One region of the Ferdinandcohnia sp. SAFN-114 genome, then DNA from elsewhere that is predicted to be linked to it. Evidence: predicted binding sites of a transcription regulator. Region 1 holds the regulator's gene; each other region holds the start of a gene.

Region 1 (3,209 bases):
GCATCGACACCTGCCGTGTGGCCATACTCAGGATGCCCCGGGGTCTTACTGCCCCATTGGCGAAACTGCTTTAAGTCATCAATTGTTAAGTCGTAACCAGATAGGTGTAACATACTGTACAATAATGCAGAGCCGTGTCCCGCAGATAAAACAAATCGATCACGGTTGAACCAATGTGGGTTTTTCGGGTTATGTTTCATATGTCGAGTCCATAAAGCATATGTCATGGGTGCTGCTCCCATTGGCATACCTGGGTGTCCTGAATTTGCCTTTTCAACAGCATCAATAGAAAGTGTTCGAATTGACGCTATCGACAAGTCTGTTAGTGATTGTGTCATAAAAATAAACATCCTTTCAAGAGTTTCTAACGAACTAACATATAACATAGCAGTTCTTCATTGATAGTATGCACAAAAAAAAAGAATACATAGAAATCTATGTATTCTTTATTAATGCAATCTTTTCCGCTTACTATTTTTCAGTTTTTCTGGGGTTACATCATTACCCTCAGGATCAACAACTTTTACAGAATGTAATGTATTAGTCATTGAACTTCTAAAAACACGTAGGTACTCTTGTCTAAGCTCTTGCTGTTCTTCTTTTTCTTTATCCGTAAGACCAACTGTCTTCGCTTTTTTTGCAAGAGCATTGATCCGATTGATTTTATCTTTTGAAAGCATAATTATTACTCCTTGTTTATTCTTTTCTAAATCATAGTTCATAGTACTAGATGAAAAGATATTTTACAAGTCATCCACATTACGCATTTAGCTTGCACTAATAATAACCATTCCCATACTTAATAAAACAAATAGTACATAATAGATAAATCCGCCTTGTAATTTCCTTAACATCTTTATTTCACTCCTATAGAATGTTTGTTCGTATTTTATATTTCTATTATAGACCGAACATTTGTTTTGTGTCAACAAAAATTCGAACTTATGTTTGTATAATCTAGTAAAACATGCTATACTCAACTTAAGAAATTCGGTATTTGTCGAAGTTACTAGGTCACCTGAACAGTGAGATCGAAGAGAAGATTTAAATACATATATAATATAAGTGCAAGGGGATGAGCGAAGATGACAACGAAGCTTTCTAAAAGACAGCAGGATATATTGAATTACATAAAACAAGAAGTTAAAGAAAAGGGCTACCCACCTTCCGTAAGGGAAATTGGGGAGGCTGTTGGTTTAGCATCAAGTTCAACAGTACACGGACATTTGTCCAGACTAGAAAGCAAAGGCTTGATTCGAAGAGACCCTACTAAACCTCGCGCGATTGAAATTTTACAGGTTGACGAAAATGAAACAATTCCAACTGCAAACGTTGTGAATGTCCCAGTCATAGGTAAGGTTACTGCAGGACAACCAATTACAGCTGTGGAAAATATTGAAGAGTACTTCCCATTACCTGATCGTTTTGCTGCCCATGATGACCAAATTTTTATGCTTGAGATAATGGGAGATAGTATGATCGAAGCGGGGATTCTTGACGGAGACTATGTGATTGTTAGACAACAGCATTCAGCTAACAATGGGGATATTGTTGTTGCAATGACAGAGGAAGATGAAGCGACTGTAAAACGTTTCTTTAAGGAAAAAGATCATATCCGCTTGCAACCGGAAAACTCAATGCTCGAACCGATCATCCTTAAAAACGTAGTCATATTAGGAAAAGTTATTGGCGTATACCGTACAATTCATTAATCTAAAAAAGGAACATTTCTAAATGAAATGTTCCTTTTTTATTAGCAAAAAAACCCTTAACACATCCACGTGTTAAGGGTTCATTTATTAATACATAGTCATGTATTGCTCTCTCTCCCATGGATGAACCTGGGTACGGAACATATCCCATTCGATCTCTTTTGCTTCAATAAAGTGTTCGAACAGATGTCCGCCTAATGCTTTGATTAACACTTCATCCTGCTTAAGCATATCCAATGCAAGAGATAAAGTTGGTGGTAAATCCACAATGCCCGCTTCATTACGCTCTTCTTTATTCATCACATAGATGTTTCTGTCAACAGGTGCTGGTGGTGTCAATTTGTTTTTGATACCATCTAATCCTGCAGCTAATAGTACAGCCATTGCCATATAAGGGTTTGCTGCCGGGTCAACTGAACGCACCTCGACACGTGTGCTTAAACCACGTGAAGCCGGGATACGAACAAGTGGACTTCTATTTTGAGCAGACCAAGCCACATAGCAAGGTGCTTCATAACCAGGTACTAGTCGTTTATATGAGTTTACAGTTGGATTTGTAACAGCTGTAAAATTAGGCGCATGCTTTAAAATACCTGCAATAAAATGTCTAGCATTATCACTTAATTGTAGATCCGCATTAGGATCAAAGAATGCATTTTCCGCGCCTTTGAATAATGATAGGTTACAGTGCATTCCTGAACCCGCTACTCCAAACAATGGTTTTGGCATAAAGGTTGCATGTAAACCATGTTTACGAGCAATTGTTTTTACAACAAGCTTAAAAGTCTGAATTTCATCACACGCTGTTAAAGCATCCTCGTATTTAAAATCAATTTCGTGTTGTCCAGGTGCAACCTCATGGTGAGAAGCTTCAATTTCAAATCCCATTTCCTCAAGCTCTAATACGATATCACGGCGGCAGTTTTCACCAAGGTCTGTTGGCGCTAAGTCAAAGTAACCACCATTATCGTTAAGTTCAAGAGTTGGTTCACCTTTTTCATTTAACTTAAATAAGAAAAACTCAGGTTCAGGGCCAAGATTGAAATCCGTAAATCCTAGTTCTTCCATTTCTTTCAAGACTCTCTTTAAGTTGTTACGAGGGTCCCCTTCGAATGGAGTACCATCCGCATTATGAATATCACAAATTAAACGAGCAACCTTCCCTTTTTCTGCAGTCCACGGGAAAACTACCCATGTATTTAAATCTGGATATAGGTACATATCTGATTCTTCGATACGAACAAAGCCTTCGATTGAAGAGCCATCAAACATCATTTTATTGCTCAATGCTTTTTCTAATTGACTTACGGGAATTTCAACGTTTTTAATTGTTCCAAGAATATCTGTAAATTGTAAACGAATAAATTTTACATTCTCTTCTTTTGCTAAACGAAAAATATCATCTTTCGTATATTTGGACATTGTGTTTCCTCCCCAAACCTAGTTGTAAGTATAGTTTTGTAATCAATATGCTATTAATGAAAAAATCTCGACATA
Region 2 (3,209 bases), on a different contig from region 1:
CTTCTTTTGCTTTCTTATCAGATTCTTCCTTTGCACGATTTTCTGCTTCTTTTACCATCATAGCTATATCATGGGAAAGCTCGTTTTCAATACGTTCAAGGATGATTTGCTTTGCTTCTTCACGTGTTAAGCTAGAGATTCGCTCAAGTTCGGCTTGTTGCTTGTGTACCATTTCTTCCACTTTGCTTTCCATCTCTTCAATATGCTGTTGTCTTTGAGCGAGAGAATCCTCTTTCTTTTCTAGCATGGATTCGCGTTTATCTAATGTTTCATCCTTACGATCAAGGTTCTCTTCTTTCTGCAATAAACGATTTTCTTGTTTTTGTAGTTCGTTTCTTCGATCACGGATTTCCTTTTCTGCCTCTGTACGAAGTTTGTGAATTTCATCCTTTGCCTCTAACAGTGCTTCCTTCTTTAAAGAATCTGCTTCTCTATTTGCATCTTCAATAATTTGTTCGGCAACACTTTTTGCACCAGCAATTTTAGTTTCGGCAATAGACTTACGAACATAAAAGCCAACAATCGCACCGACGATTAGGCCAAACAAAGCGGAGATGATTATAGAAATGGGATCCATCTTCTTCACCTCCTCTTGCTATAAACTTTTTCTTGCTAGATCAAAATGTCGGCATGTACATTTTACAATATACAGCACAAAGGCTTTTTAAGCTAATCAGATTCTTAGGTTACGACCGAAAGCAGCTCAGACTACTCCGGGTCTGAATAGCAAAAGCTCAAACCGAGTTTTGCTTCTAACGTTTTAATTCTAACAAAATGTAAAATATACATTTTAATTGTAAATCTGTGAATTTTTATTGTCAAGGCCTGTCAGAAATAGTATTACATGAAAATGGAAATTTTATTGGGTAACCATGTGATTATAAAGGCTTTTTGGTAAATAATGAGGTTTATCTATCGTGTTGAAAAAAGTAAGTTAATGGGGAAAATAAAGAAGAGACACATTAACTGTGCCTCAACTTTGATGATTAGTCTAGTAAATCAAACTCTTCTTGTTCCTCATCAGCAGGTGCTACTTTAACACCGTCAAGTCCATAATGATTTCTAATTTGCTGAAGGATTTCATTTCGAACATCTGGGTTTTCTTTTAAGAATTGTTTTGCATTTTCGCGCCCCTGGCCAACTCTTTCTTCATTATAAGAATACCAAGATCCACTCTTTTGAACGATATCAAGTTCCGAACCGATATCAATGATTTCGCCCTCAATTGAAATTCCTTCTCCGTACATAATGTCTACTTCGGCTGTTTTAAATGGTGGGGCTACTTTATTCTTAACAATCTTCACTTTGGTTCTATTACCAACAAGTTCATTGCCTTGTTTTAATTGTTCCGCACGACGAACCTCTAGTCTTACAGAAGAATAGAATTTGAGCGCGCGTCCGCCTGGAGTTGTTTCTGGGTTTCCGAACATTACCCCAATTTTTTCACGGACCTGGTTAATGAAAATTGCAATTGTATTTGATTTATTGATTGCACCTGAAAGCTTACGTAATGCTTGTGACATTAGGCGGGCTTGTAGACCCATATGGGAATCTCCCATTTCACCTTCGATTTCTGCTTTTGGAACAAGTGCAGCAACAGAGTCAACTACTAAAATATCGACTGCACCACTACGTACTAATGCTTCAGCTATTTCTAATGCTTGTTCACCAGTGTCAGGCTGCGATAATAATAGTTCATCAATGTTTACACCCAATTTTTGTGCATATGCTGGATCAAGCGCATGTTCCGCGTCAATAAATGCCGCTTGTCCACCAGTTTTTTGTACCTCAGCAATCGCATGAAGTGCTACCGTTGTTTTACCAGAGCTTTCTGGTCCATATATTTCAATTATCCGTCCTCTTGGATATCCTCCAACACCTAATGCTACGTCTACTGCTAGTGAACCACTTGAGATAGTGGAAATTCTACGATCTGTTTGTTCTCCAAGCTTCATGATTGAGCCCTTACCAAACTGTTTCTCTATCTGCTTCAATGCCATTTCTAAGGCCGCTTGACGATCACTCACTATATTTCCTCCTTTATTCGTGAAACTATTATTACTATACAATGTTTTGTTCGATTTGCCAAGCAAAAAGTCGAACATTTATTCGCTTATTTTTATTAATAGTTTTTTCCCATTAATCCAATTTCTGATAGTCAAAAATCATATTTTCAAAGAGATAGAAACCAACAAATTTGAATTTTAGCTCTTCATAAATAGTTAATCAATAATAAAAAGTGACGTAAGCATTTGCACACTTACGCCATTTTTATAAATATTACAACTTAATCATTCTATTTATTGGAATGCTCTTCATCCCATACCTTATCTAGAACTTGATTAAACACTTCAACTGGTTGAGCACCAGAAACAGCATACTTGTTATCAATAACAAAGAAAGGAACACCTTGTACACCAACCGACCGTGCCTCAGAGATGTCATTCGTCACCTGGTCAGTATGTTCTTTACTTTCCATAATTTTACGTACTTGTGCTCCATCAAGACCTACCTCTTCAGCCAAACGAACTACTGTATCTGTGTCGCTTAAGATTTCACCTTCTGTAAAATGGGCCGCATAGAAACGATTGAAAAACTCATTACCTTTCCCTTGCTCCTTTGCATATTGAAAAACACGATGTGCATCATATGTGCTTGTAAGTTTAGCTCTATCGTAGTTGATCTCAACACCAGAATTTTTGGCCATGTCTGTCACTTGTTTAAGCATTACTTCAGCCTGTTCTAATGGAACTCCCTTCATACTAGAAAAGGTTTCAGCATAATTTTGACCAGGAACGTATTTCGCATCTGGCATAAGTAGAAAGCTTTTATATTCTATTTCAACTTCTTTTGCATGTGTAAAATTTTCTAATGCTTTATCCAAATGGGACTCCCCTATAAAACAGAACGGACATACAAAATCTGACCAAATTGTTATTTTCATTCTTTTCCCTCTTTCTTTTGATTTACGGGACCACAAATTCCAGTATTAATATCACAGACGAATCCTGAGGAATTGTCAAAGTCTAAGCTTATTAATTTCTTTATGCCATTTAGTTCTTTAAATGCCCCATTAACATCTTTGCCATCTGTTGAGGATGCTTCAGATTTAAACTGCTTGTCATTTAACATCATGTATTCCTCCTTTTCAAACAATATGATTATTGTAAATGATATATCATTTGATTTCTAATAATTGAACTGAGATG
Region 3 (3,209 bases), on a different contig from region 1:
TCCACTTGGTGATCACATATATACGGTTGAGGAAGGAATCGTGAAAAAATCATATTACAAGGGTTCATATGGGCATGTCGTTTTTATTGAGCATCCTAATGGATATGAGACAGTGTATGCACATTTAAGTAAGCGAAATGTTCAAGAAGGAGAAAAGGTCGTAAAAGGTCAATTAATTGGTCATATCGGTAGTACGGGCAATTCAACAGGTCCACATTTACATTTTGAAGTACATAATGGAGAATGGAATGCTTCTAGAAATAATGCGATTGACCCTCTTTATATGCTAACCGATGAACAAATTCTAGTTCCTACATTAATGGAATTGGAAAAAGAGGGCGTTGAAGTTTCAAAAAAGCTTGAAACCTATACAGTGAGGGCTGGGGATTCATTATCAGTAATTGCGAATAGGGTAGGTTTATCAGTTGAAGAAATCAAAATGTTAAATCAGTTAACAGATGATTTAATTTTTCCAAATCAAATTTTAATTGTCGAAAAATCCTAAATAATTTTGAGCTTTTCTATTCCCCTATAGTGACAAGTTCATGTATAATAAGAAAAACTTTGGGGGGATTCGTTATGCGAACTGATTATCACAATCATTTAGAGCTTGGAACGCTTGAATTAGACTATTTAATGAAGTTTATTGACGAAGCAAAGGTAAAAAAAATTGACCATTTTGGGATTTCTGAACACGCATATCATTTTTATCAGACAAAAGATATTCTGAGTAATCCTTGGGTTGATGCAAGAAGATATTATGACATGAAGGATTATGTAGATTTATTTAAGCTTGCCTGGAAAAATAATATTGATGTAAAGATGTCAATTGAAATGGATTATACACCTGGAAAGCATGCAGAAATGGAAAAATTCATTTCTTCTTATGATTTTGATTATGTAATTGGCTCCATTCATTGGGTTGGCGATTTTGGAATTGACCTTGCGGAGTTCCGTGAAGAATGGGATAAAAGGGATCTACATGATACATATACAAAGTATTATGATCAGGTGATTACATTGGCAGAATCAAACCTATTTGATATTATCGGCCATATTGATCTAGTCAAAATTTTTAAATATATTCCTGAAGATGAGGAGTTTCTCCTGCATCAATTTGATCGTGCAACTACCGCATTAGCGAACTCAAAAACATGCGTTGAAATTAGTACAGCTGGATTACGAAAGCCTATTGGAAAGCTTTATCCAGATCCTCGACTACTGCAAATGTGCTTTAACAAAAACATTCCTATCGTCTTGTCATCAGACGCACATCGACCACAGGATGTAGGAGCAGATTTTGATCAAGCAATTGAACTAGCTAAAAGTGTAGGCTACAAAACCTTAATGACATTTGAAAAAGGGGAACGCATTGAAGTTCCACTCGGATAAACGAACGACAAAAAGCAGGCATTGCCTGCTTTTTGCCATTATAAAAAAAGAACCCTAAAACGAAAGGGTTCTTCTTTTAATATAAGGACTATTCAAATTTTAGTGGATCACCGTCGAATGGCTCGTCGGCTACCTTAATGGAATCCGTTGGGCAACCTTCAAAAGCATCGATCATGTCTTCCTCTAATATTTCTGGAATTTCTACAATTCCTTGGTTATCATCAAGTGTTACAAATGCGATTCCGTCATCATCGTAATCGTAGATGTCAGGTGCAGCTGCACCACATGCACCACATGCGATACAAGTTTCTTTGTCAACAATGGTATACTTTGCCATGTGTACTTTACCTCCCAAAAAATCGTTACATGTATAAAATGTATATTTATAGTAGTTCCCCATCCTACTTCCTAATAGCATGGAAACAGCTTCCTCATACTCATTGTATAGCTGTTCACAAAACTTTTCAATAAAAATATATAGTGAGATTGCTTATTCTAAAGGGGTTTTTCTCGTTTGACAAGCATGTTCATAATTCCACACGAAAACATCCCACTTTTCGTTATTATTTGATAAAATAATAGTAACATTCGTTCGACAATTTTCCATCTATTTCGTCGTTTAAAGGGGGGGAGAAACCGTGAACATTACTTATCGTTCAATCTTAATCTTGTATAGTTTGCATAAACTAGATGGTGAACGCACTGTTTATGGGATTCATCACTTGTTGAACGGTAAAAAATCCTCCCAAACGATTGGGGATGCGAATTTATTTGGTCTCACTCCTTTATTCGGTATTCTAAGGCCGATCGGAAGGGAACAGGTTGAGAAGGAAATACAAATCCTTCGTGAACATGCTCTAATTGAAGAAATAACAGCTTCAAGTAATAAATTTACCATTACATCTCTAGGTGAACGTGTATTAAAAAAGGAATTTGAAAACAAACCGATTCCTCCCCATTTAAATGGTTGGAAGCACAATGAACAATCCATCTTACTATGGCGTAGGCTTTCATTGTTAACGCAGGTATTGTCGAATTTAGTAAATGGGAAAAAACAGTATACTCCTATCCAACAAGAGGATTCAATTGTTGACTGGGTAAAAGGATTCTTAATTAAGTATGGACATACTCGATTTACATTATCAGAAGCCATTTACAATGAGGTTTTGTCGGTCCTTGAAATGGTCACAGAGCTTGAATCAACTATTTTTGTCATGAGGCTGACCAGTTCAGCGAGAATTGGCTATACTATCGATCAGATTAGTTCTTTACTTGGTGAGGATGAAATATGGTGCCAGGTTCTCTTTTTACATACCTTACATACAATCATTCATCATCTTGAAATGAATAGGCACAGTTTCCCTCTTCTAGGTTCTATGATCGAGGCTAATCATCAAGAGGAAGTATTGCTAACAGTTTCAACAAAGAAAACGTATCAATTGCTATTACAGGGTAAAACAATCGATGAAATTGGAATCATTCGAAATCTAAAACGGAATACAATTGAAGATCATATTGTAGAAGTTACACATCAAAAACCTGATTTTTCAATTGACCGTTTCGTTACTCACGAGCATCAGCAGCAGATTTTATCTGTATATAAGACATTAAATGTAAAGCAATTACGACCTTTAAAGGAAAAATTGTCAATTGACATCTCGTATTTTGAAATTAGGCTAGTCCTTGCAAGATTTGGTGGTAAACATGGATCTTAATTTAGTTTTAAAAGAAAAATTTAATCATTCTACGTTCCGAGAAGGGCAAAAGGAAATTATAGAAGATATTTTAGCTGAACATGATGTCATGGCCCTCTTACC
Region 4 (3,209 bases), on a different contig from region 1:
AGTATATTTAGGTGGACACGTAAAATCAACCGAATTTTTAGACTTTTTAAAAATTTATTTGGAATACTAATAGTGTCTAGGCAAACTTTAACTGACTAAAGTTAAATTCTTGTATGATAATTTGTATTTTCATGCATGATAAGAATGGAGGTGGAAAAATATGAAAAATAATTTAGATGAGGGTTCAAATCACGATATCCCAAAGAATACACCATTAAATCCAGTTTTCGGCATGTCAAATGTCCTAGACACAAATAATCCTTTTCTTTCAGAATCTGCTTATGCGGGTAATTCGGTGGATGAGCATACGACATTAGAACAAGCAAACTCCTATCTGGCCGAAAAAGAGCTAGGACAAATAAATGAAAATTCATAGCAGAAAATAAACTCGGTGGTCTTCTTTTAAAAATGTTTTTGCATCCAAAAAAACATTTTAGAAAGAATTCCACTCTTTTTTTGTGAATTTTTTGTGAACTGTATAGTTATAAATACCTAGTAATGCTAATATGAAAATGCTTCCATTAGTAAAAATATTAGAATAATTTAAAGGGGGATGAATAGATGGAGGTTAAGCAAACGAATTATTTGATGGAATATGAAATTAATCCAGACACTATGGCGGTATTACCTATTGAAATAGGTAAAAATACTTGTTCAAGGGTACTTGAAGTTGAAGGTGAATATGTTGTTGCTATGAAGCCGACTGAGATTGTTGACCGAAGCTGCCGTTATTTTGGAAGCTCGCTTAAGGGCAGGCAAGAAGGGACACGTGAAATTATGGGGGTAACCCATAAAGCACCGATTATTGTTGAAGCGTCTAATAAGATTTTTTTATTTCCTACCGCATCGCCAACAAAGCAAGACTGCGCATGGCTATCTCATAACTATGTTTCAGATTGTAGATACAGTGTGAACGAGAACACAACTGTTATTTTTACAAATAAGCAAGCCATTAAATTGCAAATCTCGAAAGGCTCCTTTCAAAACCAACTCCATAGAACTGCACAACTGCGAACGATTGTTACCAATAGAATGGACAAGCCAAATAAACGCATAAATTTTGTATTAAATCCTCAAAACGATCCAAGTATTCCAAACTAATCTGATTGCCAATAATGAATTGGTTTTCCCAGCCTTACGTTTGTTCATTGTTAGTCATTGTCTTTTCGATGAAATAAGATTCAAGCAACTGTTGAACTTCATTTCGAATCCGTGGGTTAAAGTAGTTATGTTCCTCTTCATAGCCTCGATACATGAATGAAAATAATGTGAATGCCTCATCTCTTTGTTTTTCCCATACCTTCATATTTTTCTTTTTCATTTGTTGTTTAATTGTATAGAGGTCTTTTTGAACCATCTTCATTGTATGTTCAAGTAAATGGAGATATGGCTTCTTTAACTTAAAGCCAGCGGTTTCTATTGCTGTCAGATCACGATTAAGGATGGTAAGAACCATAGGTAAAAAGATAGCTTTTTCAAAAATAGCTCGGTCATCCTCAGGTATTCTTGTCATGATTATCCCTCTTTTTTTAGAACGTATGTTTGTATATATGATAAGACATATTTTTAGAAGAATCAAGAAGAGAGAAGGAAAAAGTATTTCTAGTGTCGAAATACTTTTATTAGTGGTGCATCATGTATGAGGTACTACAATGACAATTCGTAAACAAAGGACGGGAGAAGAATGACAGAGATAAAACGTAGAGGCATCGTAGCAGAGGATTTATATGAATTAAAAACAGTCAATAATCCACAGCTTTCTCCGGATGGAAGCAAATTTGTGTTTGTGGAGACTGAAATTAATAAGGATAAGCACGAGTATAACTCACATTTATATGTTGGCGCTGTTGAGGGTAAAGTTACTCAATGGACTTTTGGTGATGTGAGAGATGGGTCGCCACGTTGGTCCCCGACTGGAGAATCTATTGCATTTGTATCGAATCGTTCTGGAAAACAGCAAATCTATTGCTTGCATACAGATGGTGGTGAACCAAAACAAATTACATATTGTGCAAATGGAGCACGAAATCCGATCTGGTCACCGGATGGTTCAAAGATCTTATTTACTACTTCATTAGCACATGACGAGAGCGTTACGGATAAAGAAAAGAAGAAGAAGGAAGAAGATGAGAAACATCTTGAACCGATGATCGTTGAAAGAATCCGTTATAAATCTGACGCAGCAGGATTTCTAGATAACAAAAATCAACATCTTGCATTGGTAGATGTAGCTACTGGTGCAGTGGAGCAATTAACATCAGGGGAACATGATTATACGGCAGGATGTTGGTCTCCTGATGGATCAAAAATTACATTTGTAGGAGATATCAATGAGGATTCAGATTATAACTTGATTTCTGATGTCTATGTGATGTCGCTCAAAGATAAGAGCTATGAAAAGATTACGAACGGCTCAGGGAACTTTGGTACTCCTTCTTGGTCTCCTGATGGCCAATATATTGCATTAGTTGGACATGAACAAGAATTTGCAGGAGCCACTTTACCAAAAATTTGGTTATATACAATTGAAAGTGCTGAGCTAACTTGTTTAACAAGTGAATTAGATGCTTATGTAGGAGATTGTGTTGCTGCTGACTTCCAATTAGGGGGATCCAATCCTGGTGTCATCTGGAACGAAGATAGTAGAAGTTTTTACTTTCTATTAACTAACCATGGTAGTACAGGGGTTTATTATGGATCTATTGAGGGTGAAGTTTATCCATCATTATTCGAGAACCAGCATGTATTTGCACTAACAGTAAATAATCATAAGGCAGTTGTTGGTATCAGTAAACCAACAGAACCAGGGGATTTATATTATTTAGATTTGAGTACTGGAGAAATAAATCGACTCACAAATGTAAATGAAAAGTTTTTACAGGATATTGAATTGTCTGATGCGCAAAGCTTTACATTTAATGCCCCAGATGGTTGGGAAATTAATGGCTGGGTGATGAAGCCAGTTGGTTATGAAGAAGGTAAAAAGTATCCAACAATTATTGAAGTACATGGTGGTCCTCATGCGATGTATGCCAATACGTATTTCCATGAATTTCAAGTGTTAACTAGTAAGGGATTTGTTGTTATCTTTACTAATCCACGCGGTAGTCATGGCTATGGTCAGCAATTTGTTGATGCTGTTCGAGGTGATTATGGCGGCAAGGATTATTTAGACGTGATGGCAGCAACTGACTATGCAGTGGATCATT

What was found. The regulator LexA, encoded in region 1, represses DNA repair genes until DNA is damaged. The targets are predictions, from matches to a motif close to CGAACATATGTTCG.
Region 2: a site for LexA is predicted at 2,099-2,112, ahead of recA (recombinase RecA). Genes of this name have one in related genera too.
Region 3: a site for LexA is predicted at 1,974-1,987, ahead of ACR65M_RS03295 (4Fe-4S domain-containing protein). Genes of this name have one in related genera too.
Region 4: a site for LexA is predicted at 1,532-1,545, ahead of ACR65M_RS26590 (YhjD family protein). Genes of this name have one in related genera too.

The regions. Positions count from the first base shown of each region.
Region 1 is NZ_JBPFDQ010000126.1:5,064-8,272, forward strand. It holds gene tkt (transketolase) at 1-338, opposite strand, end outside; gene ACR65M_RS24950 (DUF896 domain-containing protein) at 450-680, opposite strand; gene lexA (transcriptional repressor LexA) at 1,086-1,712, shown strand; gene glnA (type I glutamate--ammonia ligase) at 1,800-3,134, opposite strand; gene ACR65M_RS24965 (MerR family transcriptional regulator) at 3,188-3,209, opposite strand, start outside.
Region 2 is NZ_JBPFDQ010000048.1:21,537-24,745, reverse strand. It holds gene rny (ribonuclease Y) at 1-577, opposite strand, end outside; gene recA (recombinase RecA) at 987-2,027, opposite strand; gene ACR65M_RS15850 (DsbA family oxidoreductase) at 2,297-2,944, opposite strand; gene ACR65M_RS15845 (hypothetical protein) at 2,941-3,132, opposite strand.
Region 3 is NZ_JBPFDQ010000006.1:55,536-58,744, reverse strand. It holds gene ACR65M_RS03305 (peptidoglycan DD-metalloendopeptidase family protein) at 1-505, shown strand, start outside; gene ACR65M_RS03300 (histidinol-phosphatase) at 580-1,392, shown strand; gene ACR65M_RS03295 (4Fe-4S domain-containing protein) at 1,481-1,729, opposite strand; gene ACR65M_RS03290 (YpbB family protein) at 2,031-3,107, shown strand; gene ACR65M_RS03285 (RecQ family ATP-dependent DNA helicase) at 3,097-3,209, shown strand, end outside.
Region 4 is NZ_JBPFDQ010000168.1:619-3,827, reverse strand. It holds gene ACR65M_RS26600 (hypothetical protein) at 161-376, shown strand; gene ACR65M_RS26595 (competence protein ComK) at 562-1,101, shown strand; gene ACR65M_RS26590 (YhjD family protein) at 1,136-1,513, opposite strand; gene ACR65M_RS26585 (S9 family peptidase) at 1,685-3,209, shown strand, end outside.